Chelativorans sp. AA-79: one gene and its partner. The protein of the gene in region 2 binds, or shares a complex with, the protein of the main gene of each other region. Links are inferred from orthologs where the notes say so. Each region holds a gene or a part of one and is shown on either strand. Other genes may lie near its edges. The genes, in order: trxA and trxB.

Region 1 (3,136 bases), 2.0 Mb from region 2 along the record:
CTCGCTGGTACGGCGGAACGAGAGGGCGCGCGCGGCCGTTTCGTCGCGCGATTGGGACACGAGGCGAACGATATCCTGGACGAGTTTCTCTCGTTCTGCCTGACAGCGGAGAAAACCGGCCTGATCGGGCTTGAGGCTCTGCTCGACACGCTTGAGGGCGCTGCGCCCGAGATCAAACGCGAAATGGACCAGTCGCGCGACGAGATCCGCATTATGACAGTTCATGCAGCCAAGGGCTTGGAAGCGCCTGTCGTGTTCCTGGTCGATCCCGGCAGCGCTCCGGTGAGCAACAGCCACTTGCCTTGCCTGATGCCGTTTTCGATGAAGGAGCTTCCCATCAAGGGGTTTGTCTGGCGGCAGGGGAAGGATCTCGCCAACGCCGTCGCACGCGGATTCGAAGCGGAAGTGCGCGAGAAGGCGGAGGAGGAATATCGCCGACTCCTCTATGTCGGCATGACGCGCGCAGAGGATCGGCTGATCGTCTGCGGTTATCACGGTGTGCGCGGGCCCGCGCCCTCCACCTGGCACAGCCTCGTGCGGCAAGCATTCCTCGGGGAGGCGGGGACCGAAGAGCTCGACGATCCGGAAATCTGCGCCCCCGCGCTGCGGTTCCGGGTGACGCCGCTTTCCGAGACGGCCATGATAGAAGCGGCTGACGAGGAGCCGGAAGCCTTCGCCCTGCCAACGGAGTTGAAAGAACCGCTGCCTCCATCGCCGGCCATGCCCCGCCCGCTCTCGCCTTCGAGAGCGGGCGTCTTCATCGAAGGCGGGTATGAGCCGGCTGCGCTCACGCATTCGCCGGTGCTGGAGGGCGCGGCGGGACCTGCATTCGCGTTGGAGCGGGGCAATGCCGTGCATCGGCTTCTTCAGGTGCTGCCGGAGCTTTCGCCGTGTGAACGCGAAGCGGCCGCGCGCCGGTATCTCGCGCGCGTCGGGGCGGCTTGGCCCGACGAGGAGGTGGAAAAGGCCTGCGGCTCCGTTCTCTCCGTCTTGTCCGACGAGCGCTTCGCCCCGATCTTTGCGCCGGGCTCCCGGGCCGAGGTCTCGGTGATGGGCGAGCTTCTCCTGGGCGGCACCCGCCGCGCCGTAAGCGGCAAGGTGGATCGGCTCGCGGTCGCGGACAGTGAAGTGCTTCTGGTCGATTACAAGACCAATCGGCCTGCGCCCGAGGTCTTGGCCGAAGTGCCGGACGCCTATGTTGCACAGCTGGCGCTCTACGCGGAGCTTTTGAAGCCGCTCTATCCCGGAAAGCGCTTTTCAGCAGCACTACTGTTCACGGAGGGGCCACGCCTCATCGCTCTCACTGACGAAGCGATGGCCGTCTCGCTTGCCCGACTCACGAGAGCATGACAAAAGATGTGCTTGAACTCATTTCCGCTGCACCCCACATCCGGGGCGATGCTTTCGAGACAAGGAGAGCCTGATGGCCACCGTGAAGGTCGATACCGGCAATTTTCAGTCCGACGTTCTGCAGGCGAGTGAGCCGGTCGTCGTTGATTTCTGGGCGGAGTGGTGCGGGCCCTGTAAGATGATCGCGCCGGCGCTTGAGGAGATTTCGGCCGAGATGGGCGGCAAAATCAAAGTCGCCAAGCTCAATATCGACGAGAACCCGGAACTAGCGGCCCGCTATGGAGTGCGCTCCATCCCCACGCTGATGCTGTTCAAGAACGGTGAAGTGGCGGATATGAAGGTGGGTGCGGCCCCCAAGACCGCCCTGTCGGCCTGGATCGGGGGCGCCGTCGCCTGACACGCATTCATTTCAGGAACAAAGGCCCGGCTTTGCCGGGCCTTTTTCTGTCCGCCGCCTCAACCGCCCTTGGAGAACATCTCCTGCAGCCGTGCGAACGGCATGACGTCGCGCGCGAAATTGAACGAGCCCCGGCCGAGCATCTCGTTCGCTGCACGCTCAACCGAGCCGAAGGCCAGGTTCGTCAGCTTGGAGCCGAGCGAAATGCGCTTGGCGCCTGCTTCCGCAACATCCCGGACGGTGAAGCTCGCCACCGCCAGCACGTTCACCGGCCTCGTCACGGCCTGGCAGATGACGCGCACCTGCTCGATATCGCTGAGGCCCGGCGCATAGAGCACGTCTGCGCCCGCTTTCTCGAAAGCTTGCAGGCGGGCGATGGTGTCGTCGAGATCGAGACGACCGTGGAGGAAGTTCTCTGCCCGGGCCGTGAAGACGAAATCGCGCTTGAGAGCGCGTGCTGCCTCCACCGCGGCGGTGACCCGCTCCACAGCTTGGGAGAAATCGTAGATGGGCTTGGCCGGATCGCCCGTGGAATCCTCGATCGAGCAGCCGGCGAGGCCAGCCGCCTCCGCGGCGAAGATCGTCTCCGCCGCACTATCGGGGCTGTGGCCCTTTCCGTGCTCCAGGTCCGCGGAGACGGGCAGCAGCGTGGCTGTCACGATTTCCCGACAGTGGTTCATCATCTCTTCGAAACCGACCCCGCCATCGGGCAGTCCGCGTGAGAAGGCGAAACCGGCGCTGGTGGTGGCGAGCGCCTTGAAGCCGAGCGAAGCGAGCAGCTTTGCGGTGCCGATGTCCCAAGGGTTGGGGATGATGAAGGTATCGTCGTGCAGGGTGCGAAAGGTGGAACCGATGTCAGCCATGGCCGTCCCTCTTGATAGTTTGAGAGGCGATGAGGGCGGCTTGCCCGGCTCAAGTCAAGGGCCAGGGCAGGGCATGCTGACAGGACAGGAGAATGCTCAGGCGGTGCCGGTGGAGCCGAAACCGCCCGCACCGCGCACGGTCTCGCCGGCGCGGTCACGCTCTTCGACGGTTACCCGGGTGACGGGAGCGATGATCAGTTGCGCGATGCGCATGCCGCGCGTGATCGCGAAATCGTCCTCGCCGAGATTGATGAGCAGCACCTGCACCTCGCCGCGATAGTCGCTGTCGATCGTGCCGGGCGTATTGAGACAGGTGATGCCATGGCGCAGCGCAAGCCCTGAGCGCGGCCGCACCTGACCCTCGAAACCCGCCGGGATTTCAAGGACGAAGCCAGTCGGCACGAGCACCCGTTTGCCCGGCAGAAGAATGATCTGCCGATCCTCCGCCACCGCCGCGCGCAAATCCAGACCTGCGGCCCCTGAGGTTTCATAGGAAGGCAGCGGCAATCCCTCCGCATGGGGGAGG
Region 2 (3,214 bases):
ATATGAGCAATGGTTGCTCAAATAACAACCGCGGGATTTTGCATCCCAGCCATGCATTTTTGCAACCCTCGAAAAACTGCCCCTCTTCAGTAGCTCCAGCTGCGTGACTTGGAGATCAGGAAGTCACGAAAAACCTGCAGCTTGGCCTGGTTCTTCATGGTGTCGGGATAGCAGAAATAGGTATCGAAGGACGGCACATCGGTTTCCGGTAGAAGCTGCACCAGACCGCTTTCGCTGCCCACCACATAGTCGGGAAGGATGGCAATCCCGGCGCCGCGCTGGACGGCCAGTTTGATCGACAGGATATTGTTGATCTGCAGTGCCGCGGCGCGTTTCGAATTGTCGAGTCGCCCTGCCGTTTCCAGCCAGTTCATATCGCTGAGATGCGGCGGCACCGTTTCGCCGAAGATGACGATTCGATGCCGGTCGAGGTCGTCGATCGAGTTCGGCTTGCCATGGCGGTTTATATAGGCCGGCGAAGCATAGAGATGGAAATGCACCGTGAAGAGCTTGCGCTGGATGAGGTCGGGCTGCTGCGGCTGACGCATCCGCAACGCGCAGTCCGCCTGTCGCATTGTGAGGTCCAGTTCCTCGTTGTCGAGGATGAGCTGGAGCTGGATATCCGGATAGAGCTCGCCGAACTCCGGCAGCCGCTCCGTCAGCCAGCCATTGCCCAGGCCGACCGTGGTGGAGACCCGCAGCACGCCTGAAGGCCTGTCCTTGACCTCCGAAAGGCGGACCTTCACCGTCTCGAGCTTCATCAGCACCTCATGCGCGGTGCGATAGAGCATCTCGCCCTGCTCGGTCAGCACCAGGCCGCGCGCATGGCGATGAAAGAGGCTGACGCCGAGTTCCTGCTCGAGCGCGCTCACCTGTCTCGAAATGGCCGATTGCGACAGATGCAGCGTCTCCGCCGCATGCGTGAAAGATCCCGCCGCCGCAGCGGCATGGAAAACACGTAGCTTGTCCCAGTCCAACGCCGAGTTCCCCTCGTTTTAAGGCGTCAACCGAAGAGGCTCTATTCCGCGGCTTCGCGGTGCATCTCCAGTTCCGCCAGATATTTCTCGGCTTCGAGCGCCGCCATGCAGCCGAGACCCGCCGCGGTCACCGCCTGCCGATAGACATCGTCCGCCACGTCGCCGGCGGCGAAGACGCCCGGCACATCCGTGCATGTGGAGTTCGGCTCGGTCCACAGATAGCCGTTCGGCTTCTGCTTGAGCTTGCCCTCGAAGAGTTCGACCGCCGGCGCATGGCCGATTGCCACGAACACGCCGTCGATCGGAAGCTCGCGTACCTCGCCCGTCTTCACGTCCTGCACGCGGATGCCGGTGACGGAGGGTGGCAGCGGCGGCTTCGGCGTCTCGCCGACGATCTCATCCACCACCGTATCCCACATGACTTCGATATTCTCCTTCTGCAGGAGCCGCTCCTGCAGGATGCGCTCGGCGCGGAACTCGCCACGGCGGTGGATGACGGTCACGCGCTTCGCCAGATTGGCAAGGTAAAGCGCCTCTTCGACGGCGGTGTTGCCGCCGCCGATCACCACCACGTCCTTTCCGCGGTAGAAGAAGCCGTCGCACGTGGCGCAGGCGGAAACGCCGAAGCCCATGAATGTCTTCTCCGAAGGCAGGCCGAGCCACTTCGCCTTGGCGCCGGTGGCGATGATCAGGGCGTCGCAGGTGTATACCGTGCCGGAATCGCCCTTGAGCCGGAACGGCCTCGCCTTGATATCGGCTTCGACGATGAGATCGTTCACAATCTCAGTGCCCACATGCTCCGCTTGCAGGCGCATCTGCTCCATCAGCCACGGCCCCTGGATGGGTTCGGCAAAGCCGGGATAATTCTCCACCTCGGTGGTGATCGTGAGCTGCCCGCCCTGCTCCAGGCCGGCCACGAGCAGCGGCTTCAGCATGGCGCGTGCAGCGTAGATGGCGGCCGTATAGCCGGCCGGCCCCGATCCGATGATCAGAACAGGTGCGTGGCGGGTGGTCATGGCATCGCGTCCTTTCATGCGTTCGGGGCCGTATGCGGGACACACAGCCAGGTTGATCTAAGTATTCCACACGCCTTTGCGCAAGGCGAAGAAAGGTTTTCCAACAGGTTGCGGGCGAACGGAGGCGCTTTCCGGAACAGGTTGGCTGCGCGAAATCCTCTCTCCCGCGCATCTTCCCTTGGCGGCGGCCGCAGCTTGACGTAAATTTGTTGCGCAATTGCGACAGATTCGTGCGCGAACGGCGCAAAGGGGCTCCCGCATGCCATTGAAGGCCGACCTTGACGCCATCGACTGGAAAATTCTTCGCGAGTTGCAGAAGGACGGCCGCATCACCAATGTGGAGCTCTCGAGCCGGGTGGGCATTTCTGCGCCTCCCTGTCTGCGCCGGGTCCGCAAGCTGGAAGAGAGCGGTGTCATCAAGGGGTATCGCGCCCTCCTCAACAGTCCGGCTCTCGGCTTCGACGTGGTCGCCTTCTGCCTTGTCGGGCTGCAGCATCAGTCGGAGGCGGAGCTGAGGACCTTCGCCGAGCGGGCGCGCAACTGGCCCATCGTGCGCCGCGCCTGGATGGTCTCCGGCGATTCGGACTTCATGCTGCATTGCGTCGCGACGGACCTCGGCACCTTCCAGACCTTCGTGATCGAGGAGCTGACCTCCGCGCCCAATGTCGATACGGTCCGCACCGCACTGACGATCCGTCAGGTGAAGGACGAGGGACTGGTGGCGATCGGGTAAGCCGACATGGCACGTTCCAGCATCAGGAATGCGGCGGCTCAGGCAAACTTCACGAACACCCACTTCTTGTCCGTCAAAAGGACCGATGCTCCTCTTTGGACAAACCCTGAAAACTGCAAAAACGGCCTCTTTAGCTCCCGCCAGAATTTGCGGATCCCCCGCGGTTTGACAGGCGGCCTTTCGTCAAGCAGGTCGCTTTCGATGCCGAGGACCATGGACGGCCGCCCTATATAGGAATCCTGAACACAAACAGCCGGGACCAGTTGGAACGTCGTCAGAGACGTTGCCGAGGACAATCCTGAATTGAACATGAAATGATCGACCGGAACCTCCAGGCGTTCACTCAGTGCGAGCAGCCTTTCCGCCCCTTTCCGGGCAACGATATATCCTCCGGTACCCATGTGGCTACTTCTGAGCCGGTGAAGGCTTCTGCCGCTGATGACGGCTGCTACGCCTTTATCAACACGAGTGCGGCAAAGTCTCGTCTC

What was found.
Region 1: the proteins of trxB (region 2) and trxA are in contact, whole or in part, in a crystal structure (PDB 1F6M), measured with the Escherichia coli proteins. The link is inferred for Chelativorans sp. AA-79 from one-to-one orthologs.

The regions. Positions count from the first base shown.
Region 1 is NZ_CP120361.1:47,980-51,115, forward strand. The notes cover bases 265-3,085. They hold trxA (thioredoxin), read left to right. Parts: upstream 265-1,423; coding sequence 1,424-1,747; downstream 1,748-3,085. Other genes in these bases: addA (double-strand break repair helicase AddA), read left to right, coding at 265-1,350; PVE73_RS00210 (isocitrate lyase/phosphoenolpyruvate mutase family protein), read right to left, coding at 1,807-2,610; dut (dUTP diphosphatase), read right to left, coding at 2,707-3,085. Outside these bases: more of addA, read left to right, coding at 1-264; more of dut, read right to left, coding at 3,086-3,136. UniProt on the Escherichia coli protein: Participates in various redox reactions through the reversible oxidation of its active center dithiol to a disulfide and catalyzes dithiol-disulfide exchange reactions.
Region 2 is NZ_CP120361.1:2,023,759-2,026,972, reverse strand. The notes cover bases 7-2,905. They hold trxB (thioredoxin-disulfide reductase), read right to left. Parts: upstream 1,994-2,905; coding sequence 1,019-1,993; downstream 7-1,018. Other genes in these bases: PVE73_RS09785 (glycosyltransferase family 25 protein), read right to left, coding at 2,765-2,905; PVE73_RS09790 (Lrp/AsnC family transcriptional regulator), read left to right, coding at 2,253-2,726; PVE73_RS09800 (LysR family transcriptional regulator), read right to left, coding at 87-977. In the rest of the region: more of PVE73_RS09785, read right to left, coding at 2,906-3,214.